4 regions of the Dehalobacter sp. CP genome follow, and region 1 is predicted to be linked to each of the others. Evidence: riboswitches for the same ligand, from Rfam matches in the RefSeq annotation. Region 1 holds a riboswitch; each other region holds the start of a gene.
What was found. A riboswitch is a leader RNA that binds a small molecule or an ion and turns the genes downstream of it on or off. The one in region 1 is predicted to bind cobalamin.

Region 1 (5,420 bases):
CTCCATATCCTTTTCAGAATCGCCCTCAAATCTCTTTTGATGGGGCATTCTGCCCATCAGTACCGTCTCCATGACAGAAAAAGCAAAATCCCCTCCGGTATCCTGGGGGACCACTGCGATCGTTTTGGCAAGATCTTTTTTCCTAATCTTAAAAATATCCTGATCATCGAGCAGGACAACTCCTTTTTGGGGAGTAATTTCTGCGGTAATATTTTTCAGCAGGGTAGATTTGCCGGACCCGTTGGGGCCGATGATGGACACAAAGCTGCCCTTGCTGATTTCCAGACTTAAGTCTTCCAGAATATTTTTACTGCCATAGGTGAATGTAAGGTTGCTGGCAATGATTGAAGAATCCACTTATATTACTCTCTCTTTCTTTTTCTTCAGCAGATAGATGAAGAAGGGTCCGCCAAAAAGCGCAGTGATGACACCAACAGGGATTTCCTGTGAACCCAGGCATGTCCTGGCAATCGTATCGGTAATCACCAAAAAGGTCCCACCCACCAGAAAGGAGAGTGGAAGCAGGACCCGGTGATCCGGACCAACCATAATCCTGACAATATGCGGAACGATCAGTCCGACAAAACCAATGGAGCCGCAGGATGCCACGGCTCCCGCTGTTGTCAGGGAGGTGGCCATCAGCAGAATGATTTGCAGTTTCCCAAGATTGATGCCAAGATGCTGGGCGGTACTGTCGCCGAATACCATCGCATTCATTTCCTTCGCTAAAGCGAATAAGACAATTACGCCAATAAGGATAAACGGCGCAGCAAGTTGGATATGCTCCCAGCTCTTGTTGGCAAAACTGCCCATGAGCCATAGATAAATTTTATCGATATCATCCGTATTCAAAACCATCAGGAAAGACATGACTGCTGACAGGAACGCACTGAGTGCGACCCCTGCCAGCAGCAGTGTCGTGACAACGACTTTTTTCCCGACTTTGGCTAGGGAGTAGACAATCCAGGTTGTCAGAAAAGCACCGATAAAACTGAAAACAGGAATTTCGATCATGCCCAGGAAACCGCCTGCGCCGGTGATGATGGCGACCGTCGCACCCAAACCTGCTCCGGAGGATACACCCATTACGTAAGGATCGGCCATCGGGTTTTTAAAAAAACCTTGCAGGGTGCCTCCGATGACGCCCAGAGCTCCGCCAACCAAAGCTGCCAGAATGACCCTCGGAACACGCAGAGACCAGATAATCGTTTGATGGACATGGGAATAGTCTTCAGCATGAAACCAGTGATTCAATAAAGGTACTTTGCTCATGATAATTCCGGCGCTCTCTTTAAACGAAATATCTGCTGAGCCGACCGTTGTGCAAAAAATGCCCACAGCAATCAAGAACAAGGTGAAGCAGATCAGCAGGTACTTCCAACTTTTCCGGTTGTTTAAAACATCCATGATTGATAGCACCGTTAACTTCCAAAAACTTCAGGATGAATAATCTTTGCGATTTGCTCCAGACCGTCGATGACTCTTGGGCCTGAGCGGCTGATCAGGTTGTCGTCGACAGCATATACCTTGTTGTCTTTCACCGCACTTAAGACTTCATAGCCGGTCCTGTTTTGGATATCTGCAGGGGTATGGGCATGAGTATTGATGATGTAATAATCCGGATCGGCTTGGAGCAGACTTTCCATGCTGTAATTATAAAATTTTTCAGTATTGCCGGCAGCAATATTGACGCCTCCGGCAACTTCGATAAGGTTATTGACAAAACTGGTTGAACCGGCCGACATTAGAGGATCGTCCCAAATTTCCACAAACACGGTCGGCTTGGCGACGTCTTTGAGTTTGGAGGTTATATTTGTCATTCTGGTTCTCATATCTGCAGCGACTTTCTTGGCTTCTGCTTCCTTACCGGTCAGAGAACCGGCCAATTCGATATTGCTGATAACCTGGTCGATCGTATCGGCATCGAGTACAACAACCGTCACCTTCAGCTCTTCAAGCTTCTTGATGACATCTTCCTGCACGCCGGCTGCAATAAAGACCATATCGGGCTCGGCGGCGACAATCGTTTCCAGATTCGGGTTCTTAAACCCGCCCATTTTTTCTTTAGTCAACGCTTGTTCGGGATAATCACAGTAATCGGTTACACCGATAATTTCCTGATCAAGGCCAATGGCAAAAAGTATTTCAGTAATAGCAGGGGCTAAAGAAATAATTTTCTGGGGGTAGGCGTCAAGGGTGATCTGTCTGCCCATCGTGTCTGTAAACGTTTTTCCCTTCAAGGCTTGCTCATTTTGCGCTGAGCAGCCTGTGGCCAGTCCAAGGGCCAGGGTAAGCACCAGGAGCAGAATCAGCAGTAGTGCAGTTGGTTTCTTCTTCATAATCATTTCTCCTTTGTTTCGATTCTTTTTAATAAACAAAATAAAAGTCTCTTATATTCTAAGAGACTTTCCCATTCTAAGTCGTTTAATCATTGAAGGAAGTGTTCTTACCATTACATCATCTTCCCAATCCTAGGCAGGTCTCCTGGCTTACGGGTCATTCTCCTCCCGGCCTTCCCAGATCATATCCAGTGGCATTCGGAATTCGTCTCCGCATACAGTGGTGGGTCCGCGCCGGTTTCCCGGTCTTCCCTATTCTCCTCATCTTGAGGCACCTGGGATTAATCATTCATTTCTCATTTCCCTACGCTAACAATATTGCATAGAAGAAACTTTTTGTCAATCTGAATTTTTTTTAGGAATCCTTCCGGCTTTTCGGACGCTTTCCCGCAGGAGATATTCAATGTGAGCGTTGACGCTCCGGAATTCGTCGGACGCCCATTCTTCAATAATGCTGAATAGCTTTGGATCGATACGCAGCGGAAAGTTCTTCTTGTCTGCCATTATCCTGCTCCTGCCGACGCTTTTTAATACAGGGTGCCGGTATTGAGTACTGGCTGAGCTGAACGGTCGGAGACAATTGCCACAAGTAGATTGTTGATCATTGCCATCTTGCGTTCGTCGTCAAGTTCAATTGTCCCGCTGTTTTCCAACTGCTGAATGGCCATCTGGGCCATTCCGACAGCACCTTCCACAATTTTCTGACGGGCGGCCAGGATTGCGTTGGCCTGTTGCCTCTGAAGCATGGCGCTCGCAATCTCGGTGGCATAGGCCAGGTGGGTCAGGCGGGCTTCAATTACTTCCACGCCGGCAAGTGTAAGGCGTTCCTGAAGTTCCTTCGCAATCTCTTCGGCTACTTCCTCGGTGTTGCCCCTTAAGGAAACGTCACCTTCTTCATAATTGTCATAAGGATATTTGGTTGCAACATGGCGCAATGCTGTCTCACTTTGGATTTCTACAAACTGTTCATAATTGTCAACATCAAATACAGCTTTAGCCGAGTCAACCACTTTGATGACGACAACCGCAGCAATTTCAATCGGATTACCGTCGACATCATTGACTTTCAAACGCTCACTGTTGAAGTTGCGGACTTTTAGGGAAATCTTCTTTGCGGCAACGAACGGAACCGTCATCCAGATGCCAGGTTCGCGAATGCTGCCGATATAGCTGCCGAAGAAGGTCAGTACTTTGGCTTGATTTGGCTGGACAATCTGGATGCCGGTTGAGACAATCAGTGCCAGAAGAAGCAGAATCACTGCCAGGACGATATTCGTGAATCCTGTTTCTTGGACTGAGGCGACAATATTAAATGTTGCAGCAGCCAAAAGGGCTAAAAAAATGAGAATGCCTAAGAACCCGTTAATTTTCCATACTTTTTTTTCGATCATAGTTTATCATCCTTTCTTGGAGAAAAATCCAGTCGATCGAACTGGACCAACCAACTGGATCAAACATTTAATTGATATGATAATGATATCACTTTAATATAATTAATGCAACTGGTTCCGCGGGTGACTTTGGCAATATGTTTTGAATCTTTCGATCTGGTAAATACTACATAGAGAGTCTTGAGCAGGAGGTACAGAAATGGAAGGTTTAGGGTTTGGGTCACTACTGGCGATGATTCAGCTGGCTTTTGTATTGGTTGTCGGAATTTATTTCTGGACGATGTTAAGGCAGCAGTACTCGACGAGATCTGCTGTGGAGAAGGAGTCCGTGAAACAAAAAGAAAAGCTGCAAAGAATGCGTAAAATATCTTTGACGATCCCGCTGTCGGAAAAGACCAGACCGGAAGTCTTTGCGGAGATCATTGGACAAAAAGAAGGCGTGAAAGCACTTCGGGCTGCTTTGTGCGGGCCGAATCCCCAGCATGTCCTGCTGTACGGGCCTCCGGGCGTTGGTAAAACAGCCGCAGCTAGGCTTGTCCTTCAAGAAGCTATGAAAAATTCGCTCTCACCGTTTAAAAGTGAGGCAAAATTTATTGAAGTTGACGGTACGACGGCTAGATTCGATGAGAGAGGGATCGCTGACCCGCTGATTGGTTCTGTCCATGATCCGATTTATCAGGGAGCTGGCGCCATGGGGATGGCGGGAATACCGCAGCCTAAGATGGGTGCAGTCACCAAAGCCCACGGTGGGATTCTTTTTATTGATGAAATTGGTGAACTTCACACTATCCAAATTAATAAACTGCTTAAAGTAATGGAGGACCGCAAGGTTATTTTGGAAAGCTCGTACTACAGCTCTGAGGACAGCAATGTCCCTGAGCACATCCACGATATTTTCCAAAACGGCTTGCCGGCAGATTTTAGAATGATCGGTGCGACGACCAGAAGACCGGAGGAAATACCGGCGGCAGTACGCTCACGCTGTATGGAAATTTTCTTCAGGGCGCTTCAGCCGGAAGAAATTGCAGTCATCGCCAAAAATGCTGCCGAAAAAATTGATATTGAGATCACAGACGGAGCATTGGAAGTTCTTAAAAAATATGCCACGAACGGCAGAGAAGCTGTCAATATCGTACAGCTGGCGGCCGGAGTCGTTCAAAATGAAGGCCATCGCTGTATCGATGAGGAGAATATCGAATGGGTGGTTACAACCGGACAATACACGCCAAGACCGGAGAAAAAAATTCCGCCTTTCCCCCAGATAGGATTGGTCAATGGCCTAGCAATCTACGGAGCAAACCTTGGCATGCTCCTGGAAATCGAGGTCACAGCCTACCCGGTAAGGAACCGTAAGGGAGAGCTCTATGTAACCGGAATTGTTGAAGAGGAAGAATCAGGTTATGAGGGTAAAAAAACGCGCCGGAAAAGTATGGCGCGCTCCTCGCTGGAAAATGTTCTGACCGTGCTTTGCCGGGAGCATAGGATTGAACCGCGTCATTACGATATCCATGTCAATTTCCCCGGGGGAGTTCCAATGGATGGTCCGTCTGCAGGGACAGCAATGGCGACCGCGGTGTATTCAGCAATTAAGAAATGCAAGGTAGACAATACCGTAGCTATGACCGGGGAGTTATCGATCCGGGGTAGAGTAAAACCGGTTGGCGGGATCAGTGCCAAAATTGAGGCAGCC
Region 2 (5,420 bases), 370 kb from region 1:
AATCCTGGTTGTCGGTCAGATTATGGCGGCGTTGAAATCAGGCCGTTATGACCTGAACAAGACGGCAGTCATTATGTCGCAAACAGGCGGCGGCTGTCGGGCCAGCAATTATATCGGTTTTATCCGTAAGGCCCTGAAAGATGCCGGCATGGAACAGATTCCGGTTATTTCCCTTAATGCCGGCGGTCTCGAATCCAATCCCGGGTTCAAACTTTCTATGAAGATGATCAAGCGTTGCGTGATGGCTACGGTTTATGGCGATCTGCTGATGCGCGTAACCAATGCCATACGACCCTATGAGAAAAATAAAGGAGAAACGAATGCCCTCCTGGCTAAATGGCTGAAGGACCTGAAGCCGACTCTCGCGGCGATGAGCTTGCGGCAATATCACCGGAATATCCGCCGGATTATCCAGGACTTCGATCGTATCGAGATCCTGGATGTTAAGAAACCAAAGGTCGGGGTGGTTGGGGAGATCCTCGTCAAATTTCATCCATTTGCCAATAATTTTATTGTGGATGTTCTGGAAAAGGAAGGCGCCGAAGCCGTTCTGCCGGATCTGATGGATTTCTTTATGTACTGTGCGTATGGAACAATATTCAGAAGAAAAGAACTCGCTGGCTCACTGAAAAGCGAACTTATCAGCCGCTATATTATCTGGCGGTTGGAAAACTACCGCCGGGTAATGAAACGTACTCTGGCAAAGAGCAACCGTTTCCATCCTCCCAAATCGATTTATGAGTTGGCCGATATGGCCGGCAAAATCATGCATCTTGGACATCAGACCGGCGAAGGCTGGTTCCTAACCGCGGAAATGCTGGAACTGATAGAAAGCGGAGCAACAAACGTCGCCTGTCTGCAGCCGTTTGCCTGCCTGCCAAATCATATCACGGGTAAAGGGATGGTCCGTGAACTTAAACGGCACTACCCGCTGGCGAATATTGTGCCAATCGATTACGATCCGGGTGCCAGCCAAGTGAATCAGATTAACAGAATTAAACTGATGCTTTCAGTCGCTTTCAAAAATATGGAGAAGGCGGAAGCAGTCAATAATGCCAATACAAACAATAGAAATAAAATAAATAACAATGCCGGGCAAATGCAATCTGCACCCGGCGAGGGAGCGGCAGCTTCGCATAACGCTGAAGAAGGTAAAGAGCCGTATTCCGAACAGAAGATTATTTAATAAAAAAACCCCTTCAGTATTGTACGCTGAAGAAGTTTTGAATATTTATTGAAGTAGATTAGGAATACTAAATGAGTCCGTTATTCTATTTCATCTGCTGTTTGGCATAGGCGATCATTTTTTTGACCATCTGGCCGCCGATCGGGCCTCCTTCCAGACCATTCTGTCTGGCAGTGACATCGCCTTTATAGTGATCGTTATTTTCCCTTACAAAATCAAGATGGCCGATTTCAGCCGCAGCCTCCATTTTTAGATTCTGCAGCAGCTTTTTTTTGCTTTCACTTGTTTTGCTCATTTTTTTTCACCTCCATCAATATTATTGACACTTTTGAAAAAAATCTTCATTGTAAATAATCCAATATCAGAGAGATTTAACCTTCAAGTTTTTTAAATGCAAATGTTTGGACGCAAACATAGTGACTGGAGTTGGAGAAAACATGCTGCAGATCAAAGTTCTGGCAGTAGGGAAAATCAAAGAAAATTATTTAAAAGAAGGGCTGAAGGAATACGCCAAGCGTCTTGGTGCGTACATTCGGCTTGAGATGATTGAAGTTGAGGACGAACCATGCTCCGAAAGGGCATCAGCTGCCGACGAAGCAAGAGTAAAACAGAAAGAAGCTGAAAAGGTTCTTAAATTAATTTCACCTCAGGATTATGTAGTTTTGCTGGATCTTCTGGGAAAGGAACTTTCTTCACCCGAACTTGCCGTTTTGTTTGATGAAAAAGGGCTTTCAGGCCAGAGCCGGATCACTTTTGTGATTGGCGGATCTCTCGGTACGGCAGATGAAATCCGAAAACGGGCCGATTACCGGTGGTCGTTCTCGAAGCTTACCTTTCCGCACCAGATGATCAGGCTTATCCTACTGGAGCAGATTTACCGGGCGTGCAAGATCAGCAAAGGGGAACCCTACCACAAATAGAATTGATGGAGGTAAAGATACTTCAATTAATATGTTCAAGGCTAAAGTAAAAATAATATTGATTCCTTGTCGAAAGAGCGATATAATGAATCAGGATTAAAACTGAATAGGCAGAACAGGTGTTGAATGAAGCTGATAAGCGTATCATTCAATGAATAAGGAAAGTCGGGTAGAAGCCCGCGCGGTCACGCCGCTGTGAAAGTGGAGTTCTTCAGGTATACCACTGGGAAACTGGGAAGGTCTGAAGATCGATGATGCTTAAGCCAGAAGACCTACCTGTTTTAGTGTCTCACCATATACTCTACGAGTGATAGAGAGGGGGATGTATGTGCAAGACTACCGAGGAAAACTTCCTAGCATATGAGCCTCTCGACGTAAGATGTTGAGAGGTTTTTTGTTTCATATCTTATATAGGAGAGTTTGACGATGATAAATAAAAAGATTTGGATAATGGGTCTCGTACTTATGTTTATGTTCTTGCCCCAGCAGACATATGCCATGCATATCATGGAGGGCTTCCTTCCTGCGGGTTGGTGTATTACTTGGGGTGCTTTGGCAATACCTTTTGTTCTGGCTGGTTTTTTTTCTATCAGAAGAACTGTTGGAGAGCATCCCAAAACATTAATGCTTTTGGCGATGGCAGGCGCCTTTGCTTTTGTTTTGTCTTCCCTGAAGATTCCTTCCGTTACAGGAAGCAGTTCGCACCCTACAGGGGTTGGCTTTGGCGCTATCTTGTTCGGACCGACCGCAATGGCCGTAATTGGCTTGATCATACTGCTGTTTCAGGCTGTCTTACTGGCCCATGGCGGATTGACAACATTGGGGGCAAATACTTTTTCGATGGGCATTGTGGGGCCGCTGGTAGCTTTTGCTACATATAAAATTGTGAAGAAAGCAAATGGACCGCAGTGGCTTGCTGTGTTTCTCGCTGCCGCACTTGGGGATTTATTGACTTACGTCACGACATCGGTGCAGCTTGCACTGGCGTTTCCAGCTGAAACAGGCGGCGTTATGGCATCACTTACCAAGTTTCTAGGTATTTTTGCCTTAACGCAAGTACCATTGGCGATCAGTGAAGGTATTTTGACTGTGCTGATATTTAAGGCGATTTCATCCTATGCAGGGGATGAGCTTAAAGACTTAAAAATACTTTCAAAGGAGGTCTGAAAGTGTCTGTAGAAACGATGAAACCGAAGAATAAAAATCGGGTTATCATCACAAATATTATTTTAATTACGATTGTCATAGCGCTTGCCGTTATACCCCTGATTGTGCAAAAGAATGCGGAATTTGCTGGGGCTGACAGCCAAGCTGAACAAGCTATAACAGAACTTAACGGGAATTACCAGGCCTGGTTCTCACCGATTTGGGAGCCGCCCAGCGGAGAAATTGAAAGCTTGTTGTTTGCGCTTCAGGCAGCTGTCGGAGCAGGTGTTTTGGGCTACGGGTTAGGTTATCTGCGGGGTCGTAAGAAAAAGGAAGAACCGGTAAACAATGATTTACATCGATAAATACGCTTATTTATCCAGGCTTAAACAAACGAATCCATTGAAAAAGCTGGTCTTAGCCGTTTTGGTTTTGGGGATCTGTCTCTGGGCTGATTCCGTTGCGGTGTCAATCTTGACGCTCCTGATCATGGGTTGGTATACCGTTTGCAAAGGCGGTACACCTGTTGGAATTTTTATTAGACTGATGCTTGTCCCGCTTTCCTTTTTAGTGATCGGCGTTTTAACCATTGCGGTCAATGTTTCAGGGGACAAAGATGTTTTTGTATTCTCTATATATGCATTTGGCATGTATATTGGGGTGTCGCAGTCCGGTATTCTAAGTGCGGCGAATCTGTTTTTTAAAGCGCTTGGCGCGGTTTCCTGTCTGTATTACGTATCGCTGAGTACGCCGATGGTAGACCTGCTGGCGGTTCTTCGGAAGCTTAAAGTTCCAAGACTAATGGTTGAATTGATGGGACTAATCTACCGGTTTATCTTTGTATTTTTGGAAATGGCAGAAACCATGTTTACGGCGCAGAATTCCCGCTTGGGCTATGCGGGGCTTTCCTCCGGATACCGTTCATTGGCGGGTCTGGCTTCTTCGCTTTTTATCCGGTCTTATCAGAGGGCGGATGAACTGTATATTGCGCTTGAGGCCAGGGGATATGACGGTGAGCTCAGTGTGATCCATGAGCAGGCGGAGACTCATTGGACGGAATATATTCCGATTGTGCTGATTAACCTATTCCTGATTGCAGTTGCGCTGTTTTCCAAACAATGGACAGGAGGCTTGCTATAATGGCCAAAAATGGCTTGATTGAAAATGTGGAGGCTAAAAATATCTTGGAAGTCAGAAATCTCCACTACATCTACAGTGATGGAACCCAGGCCTTAAAGGCCCTGTCACTCGGGATTAAACAGGGGAAAACGACAGCAGTCCTCGGAAGCAACGGTGCTGGAAAATCAACGTTGCTGCTTTCCTTTAACGGCATCAATAAGCCTTCAGGCGGCGAAGTCCTATTCAAGGGCCTGCCGCTGGATTATTCAGTAAAAGGTCTCAAACAGCTTCGAAAATCTGTTGGCATTGTTTTTCAGGATCCGGATAAACAGTTGTTTTCAGCCAGTGTCTATCAGGATATCTCCTTTGGAGCGATGAATCTCAAGCTGCCTGAGGAGGAAGTCCGCAGAAGGGTGGATCTAGCCATGAAGAGAACCGGGATATCCCACCTGAAAGAGAAGCCCACACACAGCCTCAGTTTTGGCCAGAAAAAACGTGCAGCCATTGCCGGCGTTCTGGTGATGGAGCCGGAAGTGCTTATTCTGGATGAACCGACTGCAGGGCTTGACCCACTTGGAGTCAGCGAGTTAATGAAGCTGCTCAGAAAACTGCAAATTGAGCTGAATTTGTCCGTTGTGATCTCAACGCATGACATCGATATTGTCCCGCTTTACTGCGATTATACGTATGTCATTGATGACGGCAGGCTTGTAATGGAAGGTACGCCACAGGAAGTGTTTTCGCATCCGGAGGAAATCAGAAGGATCAATCTCAGACTTCCAAGAATTGGGCATCTTATGGAAATCTTGCACGATAAAGATGGCTTTGAATTTGCCCAGCCTGCCAATACCATATCCGAGGCCAGAAAAGCTTTAATTAACTGGAAAGATACAAACTGATTGAAGGAATATAAAAATGATAAATCATGACATCCACCATCTAAACGATGAACAAAACAGTCCACAAAACAGTCAATCCGGTGAACTCTTTGTCATCAAACAGAATAAAAGACTGAGATGCGGCTTTACTACGGGATCCTGTGCGGCTGC
Region 3 (5,420 bases), 970 kb from region 1:
GCAGATGCAGATGGTCAAGCACCGGACGCTGAAAAGCCTCTTCGAAGCTGCAAGTCCCTCCGTCCGTAATGTTTGCCGAAGCGATATCCCATTTGCTCCTGACAAATTCTAATTTTCCCTGACTAGCGCCTCCGATCACCAAAATCATAGTATAACGCCTCCTGCTATTGCCGAAATCAGAAGTATTCCTGTTTCGCTTACTACAATGTAAAAGCCTGCCAGATCGCCGGTTATACCCCCAAAATGTTTTTGAACCATGAGGTTAAATAAGTAAAAGGACAGCATAATAAACAGAACTGCAATGATCCCGATAATCACACTTACATACAGCATCATCGCAATCGATAATAAAGCCATAAAGCAACTAATGATTCTTACCGCTTTCTTCGAAGCATAACCTGCAAAAATTGCAGCAAGTCCTGTATCTCTGGCACACGGAAAGGAGACAACCGCTAAAGCAGCCATCGAACGTGACAGGATAAAAGAAACAAGAACGAGTAAGAAAAAGTCCGGTTTCAGATAGGTCTCATACCACGCCGCAAACTGCAGCAGAAGGACAGCAGACGTATAGATAAGCGCGAAGGCTCCAACATTAGGATCCTTAAGGATTCGAAGCTTTTCCTCTTGGTCCTTATGGGAATTCAAGGCATCTGTCGTGTCACAATAACCGTCGAGGTGAACTCCGCCAGTGATCATGACGTTAACAAACACAGCTGCAGCAGCAAAAAAGACGGGACTGAATCCGAAATATTCCAACAATAGAAACAAGAAATAGAGAGCAAAGGCAATGACAGCCCCGACCACAGGAAAGAAGATAAAAGAATAACGCATATTCTTCTCGTTCCAGTCGATTTGAGGCATCGGAATTTTAGAAAACATCGAAAAAGCTGCAACAAACGATTCATACAAGATTTTCATAACCGGAAAGCTCCTTCATTCCTTTATGGATAACCGGGATCGCGCAGACGGATTCAATCACGACATCTGCAGCCACGGCAATTGCCGAATTTATTTCAGCCAGTACACGGATATAGCCGGCCGTAAAATCATCATAGGCTTTGAAATCCTCAAATATCGTACTGGTTACGATGACGGTATTCGGTACGGTCGCCGCTAGCAGCCGGATATCATTGCGAATGCATTCAATAGCATCCTGCGGGCTGCGCTCCTGCAAATACATTTCGTTGGCAATCAGGTTGCCCATGCACTCGAGTAAAGCGATATCGCAGCCGCTTAAAATAGGGATTTTCTCGGAAAGTCCGTAAGGAAACTCAAAAGTGTTGAACCCTTTGCCGTCCCGCATCCGACGGTGCTTGACAACCCGGTTGCGGCACTCTTCATCTGAGGCAGCCATTGTTGCAATATAGGCCATTTTTCCTTTATTCAAACTGACAGCTAAGTTTTCTGCTATTTCAGACTTTCCGCTGGCAACGCCTCCGCTGACCAAAGCCAACATTTACTCACCGCCTCTTTCCTTTCACAAAAATATCCCTTTATATCAGCTGTCGTTTTATATCAGCTATCGTTCCATTCAGCAAATGATTCAAATTCTTCCTGTTTACGCACGTCTTACGAACCCATCCTGGCAGCCTGAAAGTCGCTGCATTTCCGGATAAACGAACGCGCAAACTCAGAGTTTCCCCAGAGATGAAGGTGAGGGTAACCGGCGACGAGGTTCTCATCGGCATGGATACAGTCCCACGTTCTGCTCCCGGACGAATTGACTGCCGTAAAACCGCCGCCATTGGCCGTCGAATCAGAGTAATGAAATTCATGCGCATTAATCTTGCCGCCTTTGTCGCACAGCAAGTTGTCCTTTTGCGCCGTCAGTGTAATATAACCGAAACGGTTCAGTTTATCCGTCAGTACAGCATCCCCTTCTAAATATCCTGCCATTGGATAAGGTTTGCCGTCCTTGTCAGCAATACGTTCCAATAAATACATGAACCCGCCGCACTCAGCTATACAGGGAGTATTATTGGAGAGAACATGCCTGATGCTTGCCAGCATCGATGTATTCCCGGCCAGCTGTCCGGTATATAATTCCGGATAACCACCGCCGAGAATCAGTCCGTCACATTCCGGTACAGCTTGATCATCAAGCGGACTAAAATACTGCAGTTCCGCTCCCAATGTTTCCAAAAGGTCGAGGCTGTCCTGGTAATAAAAACAAAAGGCTTTATCTCTGGCTACGGCGACTTTAACAGCAGAGATTCTCTCGATCCCGGCCTCATGATAGTCTATTTCCGCGGCCCTGCCTGCAATACGCAGCAGCTGTTTCAGATCGATGGATTCTCTGGCCTGTATGGCCAGTAATTTCATTTTTTGCTGCAGGTCTTCCACTTCCGATGCTGTAATTAATCCAAGATGCCTGCTTTCCAACGCGCATTCTTTGAGCTTCGGAAAGTAACCGACCACCTGGATATCCGTCTCTTTTTCGATCATTTCCTTATACTGCGGGTATAGGGAAGGTGTAAGATTATTCAGAATAACGCCCTTGATCCCGTTGTCCGGTCTAAAATGGCAGAATCCTTGGATCAAGGCTGCAATTGAGATTGCTGAACCGGCACAATTGACAATAAGGATAACAGGCGTTTGCGTTACTGCAGCCAAATGGTAAGAACTTGCCACGGTACTGCCAATGCCTAGCCCGTCATAATAACCCATTACTCCTTCTAAAACAGCGATTTGTGACTGTTCGGAATTCTTGACCAGCAAATACCGGCATACCTCTTCCGATAGCATAAACAAATCCAGATTCCGTGATTTTGTCCCAATGACTTCGGTATGAAACATCGGATCAATATAGTCCGGCCCACATTTAAACGCAGCAGGATTAACTCCTTGCTCCAGAAGAGCTTGTAATACCGCACAGGTGATGGTGGTCTTGCCGCTGCTGCTGCCTGCAGCCGCAAACATAATACGTGGAATAACGGCTTTCATGACTTGTTCTCCATTTCTATCGAAGCTGAGATGGTCCGTGGACATCACCGCTCCTTGCCGTCCTTGGCATCGCGGCATTCGTCCATCCATGGACATCAAAAAACCTCTCTAACCGGCGGTTGGAAGAGGTTTTACTTACACAATCTGCAAACAGTCCAAAACACTTCTGCATGATTCGTATGCTACACCTTTCATCCTCCGTGAAAACAGTGCAAAATGGCTCAGGCAGGTCTTCCGACTCGGTTTCAAAGCAAATTCAGCCTTCCCATTGTAAACAGTGGCAACTTTGAATTTGCTCCACCTTACGGCGGCGGGACCGTACAGGTATTTCACCTGTTTCCCTATTATTGCAAAATAATGCAACCTAAGCGATACCATTATACCAGAAGACGCACAACGTGTCCACCCGCAATCTGCAGAACAGTATATAGTCTTCTCCTTGCCTTCTCCCTACATGATATTTGATATTTTCACAGACCCGGCCTTGCTCTTCCGCCTTCCTTTTGATACGCTAGGAAAAAAGAACAGCAATTCGCGGAGGTACCTCTTCATGTCTTATTCTCTTCCAGCCGATATCATTTCAGCCGGAAACCTAACCAAACGATTCGGAGATTTCACTGCCGTTGACAATATCTCTTTTACTGTCCGGCAGGGAGAGTGTTTTGGACTTCTTGGTCCAAACGGCGCCGGCAAAACGTCCCTAGCCAGAATGGTCTTTGGCTTGTCCCCGAGAACAGAGGGCCATCTGACGGTTTTCAGCCAGGATGTTTCGAAGCATTCCCGGGAAATTAAAGCACGTCTCGGTGTTGTTGCCCAGGAAGACAACCTTGACCCGGAACTGACGGTTCTGGAAAACCTGCTGGTCTATGCCTCCTATTATCGTCTGCCGCGTAGTATAGCCAGGGAACGGGCTTTTGAAATCCTGGACTTTATGGATCTTCGAAGTAAAGCCAATGCAGTCGTCGACGAGCTGTCCGGCGGCATGAAACGACGCCTGACAATTGGACGAGCGTTGATCAACCGTCCGGAGCTATTGATTCTCGATGAGCCAACCACCGGGCTTGATCCGTACGCCCGTCATATGGTCTGGCAGCGTCTGCGGCAGTTAAAAGAAAGTGGTACGACCATGCTGCTGACAACACACTATCTTGAAGAAGCCAGTCATCTCTGCGACCGACTGATCATCATCAATCAGGGAAAAATTCTCGAGCAAGGTGTACCGGAAGATCTTATTGATAAGCATGTCGGGCAATATGCGCTGGAACTCGGGGTAAGTCCAGATATGCAAAATAAGCTCCTGCACTGGAGCTCTGAGTGGCGGAAATCTTTTCAACAAATTGGAGATGATCTGGTCCTCTATTCTGATAACGGACCAGCCATGGCTGACAACCTGAATCAAAGAATTGTCGGTGAACACCTTCCTGTCAGCTATCAACGGCTGAGGCCCACTAACCTTGAAGACGTTTTTCTGAAGTTAACCGGCGAAACGCTGCATGGTAAGCGCAGTCAGTTTGAGGAGTAGGATTAGCGTACTGATGATATGGAGGAAGAATATGATTAGAATAAAAATGCCTGATCTTAACCCCGTACTGACCTTCAAGGTATTTCTGCGGAATCTGAAGGTTTTCGGCAAAACCTGGAAAGCCAATTTGATGTTTAATTTTCTGGAGCCGCTGCTTTATCTCTGGGCCATGGGCTTTGGTCTGGGCGTTTATATTACGCAGATCAACGGGCTTTCCTACCTTGATTTTCTGGCTCCGGGGCTGATCGCATCTTCAGCGATGTTTGCTGTGACTTATGAAATGACCTACAACAGCTATACCCGGATGTCCAAGGAGAAAATATTTCACAGCATGGTTGTTACGCCGGTAAGCATGGACGACATCGTCCTCGGCGAAATCCTGTACGGCACGTTCAAAGGCGTTCTTTACGGTGCGGTTTTCTCTATTGTCGTCGCTTTGTTCGGCATCGTCCGCTCCCCGTATGCCCTGCTCATCTTTGTCCCCCTGATCCTCATGTCCGTCATCTTTTCCAATCTCTCTTTAATTTGGACGAGTCTCGCTCCCAATTATGACTCTTTCGGCTATTTCTTTACGCTGCTGATTTCTCCAATGTTCCTGTTTGCCGGGATCTTTTTCCCGATTGAAAGCCTGCCCGCCGCCATTCGTTTTCTTCCGTGGCTAACGCCGCTGTACCATGCCGTTGAAACGGTGCGTCCATTGGTTCTGGGACAGGTTACTCCGGCAATCACCGGCCATATCATCTGGCTCTTAGCCGTTACGCTGCTGACGCTTCCTTTCCCGCTGGTCATGGTTAAAAAGAAGCTTATTCAATAAACGAACTCTTTTTTGATTTTGGGGATCTAGACGGTTGCAGCTTTCCAATAAATACAGGCAATCTTCCCTGTGACCGTTTCTCTGATCAGCCCGTTCTCTGCTTTGCTTTGAATATAATTCCTGATGTCTGCTTTTTGCTCA
Region 4 (5,420 bases), 1.1 Mb from region 1:
AAGCATGTTATGATCACTGCTCCTAAAATGGTTCCTAAAACAGTACCACAAGCTATCCCTATTAAGATTCCGCATTTTGCAATCAAATTATTGTCCTCACTTTTGTCCGATTACAACATCAGTACCAATATATGGTAAGATATAGTCAAAAATTACTCCTTGTGGAATATTTTAAATAATTTCTAATATACAAATATATAAACAGCTCCTTCCAGGCAGTATCCTTAACACAGGATCCACTTCAGAAAGGAGCTGTTTGTTTAATACATTCACTTACAAAATGTACAATATTGTATTTTATTTGGTCTTATCAAATTCTATCAGTTTCTGAGCAAAATCACCATAAAATCTATACAGCGGATGCTTTGGATTAGCCGGCAGCTCCTGGCTTTCGTCATAAGCCAAAGTTGAAACTATCATTGAAGCTGCCGCTACAGCAGGCAGTACGCTTGGCGCCGCTTTGATCGGACCATAGAATAAGAAATCGCTCCACAGGACGGCCGATACTGCATGTACTGCAGCATTCATGGCGGAAAAGCCTTCCCCACCCCACATTTCCCGGCTTTCTTTCCACATATACGTCCCATTAGCAGGAGCTGATCCAACCGGCCAGCCGGTTTCCGCTTTGATTTGTTTACCTGCCAAGGCTGAAAAAGAAATAGACGGAAGATTCATGACTGTCGTATCGATCAAGACCGAGGCAAAATCTTTCGCTCCAATGGCTGTCAGCATTTCACGGCATGTATGTACCCTGCCGGAAGGAGTCTGGTTCGTTTCATCGAAGACCTGCAGGACCACGTGTTTAATTCCCAGCTCTTTTAATGCCGCTGCCTGGCCGATCATGTCTTTATCCCAGGGTGTAATGCTGTTATATAAAATTTTGTCCTGAATACCAAGACCGGCAGCATATTCTGCCGCATCAAGACGCGCTTTTTCTCCCCAAATGTCAATAGCAAAAGGGTGGTTGCTGATTGTAAGGTAAAAATCAATATATTCCTTCATCTCATCTGCGGAAACCGCTGTCAAAGCTACTATGGCAGGTATCCCTGTCTGATCGGACAGCTCTTCCTGCCTGAGAATGTATGAGCGGGCTTTTTCACGATCAAATTTCCTGTCACGGCGGCTTTCCAAAATACGGTCTCCGTTATGAAACATTGAGGATATAAGCAGAGGCGGATTATCTCCAGGTTGGCCACCGATAATCATGTCACAGATACGGAAAACTTTTGGTGTTAAGTCATATTTAAACATTTCTTCTCCAATATCTCTTTGGATGATTTAGCAAATCATATTATACCATAGATCATTGCAAATAACCATTATTTAACAGCAATTGCCAGATTGAGTGATTATTTAAAAATTAATTTGACTTGACTTTATTTATGATTTTCGTTATCTTAATAGAAGTTGAATATATTTATATAATCTTAGGTGCCCCACTAAGGGGAGAATAGGAAAATCGGTAATAATCCGATACGGACCCACCACTGTGTAGACGAGTCCTCGCTGATCCACTGGCGTATGCTGGGAAGGTGCGTTCAGGACGTTCGAGTCTGAGTCAGGAGGCCTGCCTAAGAGGTAAAAGTCTTTCCTGGGTAATGGAAAGCGGCGGTGATGACGGCAAAATCCCGACCACAAGCATATTTGTGGTGGGGTTTTATTTATTTTTTAATATTTAATTGGAGGTTTTTAAATGAGCAGCCTTACAAAATTTCATGGTTTGGAAAATCTGAAAAATGCGACTGAGCAGGAACTTGAAATTGCCTTGCAAGAACTGATGGGTGGAATCAAAGCGCTCAATCAGGAAGCCTTGGCAGGCATGAAAAGCCGTGTAGACGCGAAAATCAAGCCCCTCGGAAGCTTAGGTGTCTTAGAGGATATTGCACAACAGCTCGCAGGCATATTTGGCACCACGCATCCAAAAATCAATAAAAAAGCAGTCCTGCTTATGGCCGGAGATCATGGTGTTGTCGTCGAAGGCGTCAGTGCTGCACCTCAGGAAATCACGAAACAAATGTTCTATAGTTACCTGAATGGCGGTGCAGGTATCAATGTCCTCGCCCGGAATGCCGGAGCAGATGTTATCAGTACGGACATCGGCATTGCCACCCCGTTGGATGCTCCTGAGCTTATGGCCTACCGGGTTAAAAATGGAACAGACAATATGGCGAAAGGACCGGCAATGAGTCGTCAAGAGGCCATGCTTGCAATACTGACAGGTGCAAGAATTGCCGCCAATGCGATTGACTCTGGTGTTAATCTGTTAGCAACAGGTGAAGTCGGTATTGGCAATACAACACCGAGCGCCGCCTTGATCTCTGTGTTTACCGGTCACTCTGTTGAGGATGTTACCGGCCGCGGAACAGGCTTAAAAGATGATGCCCTGATTAATAAGCAAAACGTGATTAAATGCGCAATCGAAATTAATCAGTGTGACCCTGCCGCGCCAATTGACACCCTGGCTAAAATCGGCGGACTCGAAATTGCTGCGCTCGTTGGAGCAATCCTCGAAGCTTCCTATCAACATGTACCGATTATCCTCGACGGCATCATTTCATCTGCTGCAGCAATAACCGCAGCAAAACTAGCACCCCTGTCCACTTCCTATATGATTGCTTCTCATAGTTCAGAAGAGCTTGGACAGCATCTAGCGCTTCATCAGCTTGGGCTTAAACCCAGACTTGACTTCCATATGAGACTTGGAGAAGGCACAGGTGCCGCCCTAATGTTCCCGATGGTGGAGGCAGCCCTTAAAGTCGCTGATGAAATGGCTACATTTGAACAAGCTGCAGTTACCACCGGAGACTTCTAAAATCTGCAAAGAAAGATAAAAAAGACATGTACGGCATAATCCGTGCATGTCTTTTTTGCATAATCATCGATAATGGAAACTCTTGATAGTTTAATTAGATCCCAATCTTTTGCATCAGCTTGTCACTTGCTAATACAAAATTCTTGCCGATAGCTGTCTGCATAAACGCCTGAAAAAGAATTCCGAGGTTTGCAGGGATAAGGATCACTTCGATCAACGGATATACGTTAATTTGAGATGCGATCCATCTGGCAGCTAATGACAACCCGGTAAAGAAAACCATGGAAAAAAACAGACAGCGCCGGTAGCTGGAACAATGAGAACCGCCGGTAAACACCCGTAAAGCCAAAGCAGAAAACATTATCACGAACGTATACACAATGGTACCGAATATTGCAGATACCCCTACGGTTAGAACTAATTCAATCATTACCCCAAGAAGCAAGGCTAAACTATATTCTATTTTCACTTTATGGACGGCGTCCATTTCTTCACCTTTTACCATACGATTTGTCAAATGATGTGCAACACCCTCGAGATCAAACAATTGTTCACCCATCCTCCAGTCTTTGTTTTAGAAAATGATAAGATCAATTACCTTTCTGTGGATAATGTAGAAAATATAGCCATCTAAATATAATATAATTCTATGTACCTTTGGTATTTCCTGCTAAATTGTTTGTTGAAATTACATAATAGTCCTACATGAAATGAGGATATAAAAAACGCCTCGTATTTATTACGTGGCGTTAATCTCGATATTATGCTATTTATTATTATGCTATTTATTATTGCACACCTTGGTTTTGCTCAAGATTATATTTGAAATCTGCGACGCGCTGGACATAACTATCTGGATCAGCTGAGCCGCCGTCTTCCATCTGCTTTTGACAGCCTTCAAGGCCGTAGTGATTAGACAGCAGCATCAGATCAAAGACGAACTCATCGGCATACCCCTGAGCAGCCCAGTAATTCCTGTAGTATGCCAACTTTTCAATATCTGACTTTGCGGTGGTGTCAATTGGGATATTATCAATTCCTTCTGCCTGATAAACTGCTAAAACCAACGCATACGATAAATCGTTTTCCTCACAAAGATTCCGGATCGTGCCCTGCGGGTCTTCTGGCAGGATGCCCTGACTCGCGGGAATCTCCTGAACGGCAGCAGACTTACCTTCTGCTTGTTGAACGGAATGAACACAAACGGATACAAGGATAACGAGAGGGATGATAACGGATAAACGGCAAATAAAACCTCCTCTCATAAACATGATGCCCACCCCTTCCCATATATTTATTTCCTGGATACCTCAATCCCCTTTCGCGAAATACAATAAATTTCTTCATTCACCGTTCATATATTCTTATATATATTCTCTCCATAATATATTCTTTTTAATAGAAGAATAGTTTTGCTATCATATTTTTAAGGATATTTTTTAATTAGACGCATTTTGTTGTGTTGATCTGATAACGGGTTTATTAAAAATTTTAATTAATTATCTGGTTAAAAAATCCGCATAATGTTACAATATTTTTATCCTTCGCAGATTATTTGTAGATAAAAATTTGATAAAGGGTGTAAGAATGGACATTTTTTTAATTATTGGAATCATTGTAGGTGCTCTTGCCGTAGTCGTAGGCATGATTGTCAAAGGAGCCAATGTAGCTGTGCTATTGAATCCAGCTGCGGCCATTATTATTCTGATCGGGACAACTGCAGCCGTGATGAACTCATTTCCAAGAAAAGAATTCTTGAACATTCCCAAAGTATTAGCTGCCCTTTTTCGAGAAAAACAACCATATGATGCTGTGTCGTTGATTGAACTTATCACTGAAATGGCGATGACAGCCCGTAAAGACGGCTTATTGTCCCTTGAACAGACGATTATGGAAATTGAAGACCGTTACTTGCAAAAAGGGCTAAGCCTGGTAGTTGACGGATTGGAGCATGATTATATTCAAGAGATCATGGAAATGGAAATTGATAATATGGAGGATCGTCACCGTGCCAATGCCTCGATATTTTCGGCGGCAGGCAGCTATGCTCCGACGCTGGGAGTATTAGGTGCAGTCGTGGGCCTAATCGGAGCGCTCGGCAATTTAAATGATACGGAAAAACTTGGCCATATGATCGCCGCCGCATTCGTCGCGACATTGTTCGGAATTTTTCTCGGCTATGTTGTCTGTCACCCGATCGCTTCCCGCTTAAAAAGAAAATCAGCTGCCGAAACTAAGAATATGCGCATTATTGTTGAAGGAGTTCTGGCTCTTCAGGCCGGAGAGAACCCCAGCAGTATTAAAGTAAGATTGACTGGCATGCTCGATCCGAAAGAAAGAAAAATCCTAGAGGAAAAGGAAAAAAATAAACAAGGCAGCGGTGAATAAGGATGTCGAAGAAAAAGCAACACCATGAAGAACATGTTGATGAATCCTGGCTGCTGCCTTATTCCGACCTACTGACGCTTCTGCTTGCGCTTTTTATCGTTATGTTTGCCATTAGTCAAGTTGATAAAGTAAAACTGCAGCAGTTGAGCGAGTCTTTCAAAGAAATTTTTGCAGGCGGGGCCAGCTTTTTAGAAAAGGAAAGCGACCAAGTGGTAGAACT

Region 2: another riboswitch for cobalamin. It lies ahead of AAH944_RS14350 (energy-coupling factor ABC transporter permease); the one in region 1 lies ahead of AAH944_RS12575 (ABC transporter substrate-binding protein).
Region 3: another riboswitch for cobalamin. It lies ahead of AAH944_RS07800 (cobyrinate a,c-diamide synthase); the one in region 1 lies ahead of AAH944_RS12575 (ABC transporter substrate-binding protein).
Region 4: another riboswitch for cobalamin. It lies ahead of cobT (nicotinate-nucleotide--dimethylbenzimidazole phosphoribosyltransferase); the one in region 1 lies ahead of AAH944_RS12575 (ABC transporter substrate-binding protein).

What each region holds. Positions count from the first base shown of each region.
Region 1 covers NZ_CP157399.1:2,525,187-2,530,606, reverse strand. Annotated here, with positions in the region: gene AAH944_RS12585 (heme ABC transporter ATP-binding protein) at 1-357, opposite strand, end outside; gene AAH944_RS12580 (FecCD family ABC transporter permease) at 358-1,407, opposite strand; gene AAH944_RS12575 (ABC transporter substrate-binding protein) at 1,422-2,339, opposite strand; cobalamin riboswitch at 2,457-2,633, opposite strand; gene AAH944_RS12570 (hypothetical protein) at 2,679-2,843, opposite strand; gene AAH944_RS12565 (SPFH domain-containing protein) at 2,867-3,730, opposite strand; gene lonB (ATP-dependent protease LonB) at 3,930-5,420, shown strand, end outside.
Region 2 covers NZ_CP157399.1:2,896,528-2,901,947, reverse strand. Annotated here, with positions in the region: gene AAH944_RS14365 (acyl-CoA dehydratase activase-related protein) at 1-1,186, shown strand, start outside; gene AAH944_RS14360 (alpha/beta-type small acid-soluble spore protein) at 1,272-1,481, opposite strand; gene rlmH (23S rRNA (pseudouridine(1915)-N(3))-methyltransferase RlmH) at 1,627-2,106, shown strand; cobalamin riboswitch at 2,207-2,401, shown strand; gene AAH944_RS14350 (energy-coupling factor ABC transporter permease) at 2,533-3,273, shown strand; gene AAH944_RS14345 (energy-coupling factor ABC transporter substrate-binding protein) at 3,291-3,617, shown strand; gene cbiQ (cobalt ECF transporter T component CbiQ) at 3,601-4,392, shown strand; gene AAH944_RS14335 (ATP-binding cassette domain-containing protein) at 4,392-5,270, shown strand; gene cbiD (cobalt-precorrin-5B (C(1))-methyltransferase CbiD) at 5,287-5,420, shown strand, end outside.
Region 3 covers NZ_CP157399.1:1,559,733-1,565,152, forward strand. Annotated here, with positions in the region: gene AAH944_RS07785 (hypothetical protein) at 1-148, opposite strand, end outside; gene cobS (adenosylcobinamide-GDP ribazoletransferase) at 145-918, opposite strand; gene AAH944_RS07795 (bifunctional adenosylcobinamide kinase/adenosylcobinamide-phosphate guanylyltransferase) at 902-1,456, opposite strand; gene AAH944_RS07800 (cobyrinate a,c-diamide synthase) at 1,570-2,943, opposite strand; cobalamin riboswitch at 3,150-3,326, opposite strand; gene AAH944_RS07805 (ABC transporter ATP-binding protein) at 3,494-4,465, shown strand; gene AAH944_RS07810 (ABC transporter permease) at 4,497-5,279, shown strand; gene AAH944_RS07815 (class I SAM-dependent methyltransferase) at 5,306-5,420, opposite strand, start outside.
Region 4 covers NZ_CP157399.1:1,424,313-1,429,732, forward strand. Annotated here, with positions in the region: gene AAH944_RS07265 (hypothetical protein) at 1-86, opposite strand, end outside; gene AAH944_RS07270 (tetrahydromethanopterin S-methyltransferase subunit H family protein) at 298-1,251, opposite strand; cobalamin riboswitch at 1,413-1,590, shown strand; gene cobT (nicotinate-nucleotide--dimethylbenzimidazole phosphoribosyltransferase) at 1,694-2,812, shown strand; gene AAH944_RS07280 (accessory gene regulator B family protein) at 2,907-3,371, opposite strand; gene AAH944_RS07285 (hypothetical protein) at 3,601-4,083, opposite strand; gene motA (flagellar motor stator protein MotA) at 4,400-5,200, shown strand; gene AAH944_RS07295 (flagellar motor protein MotB) at 5,203-5,420, shown strand, end outside.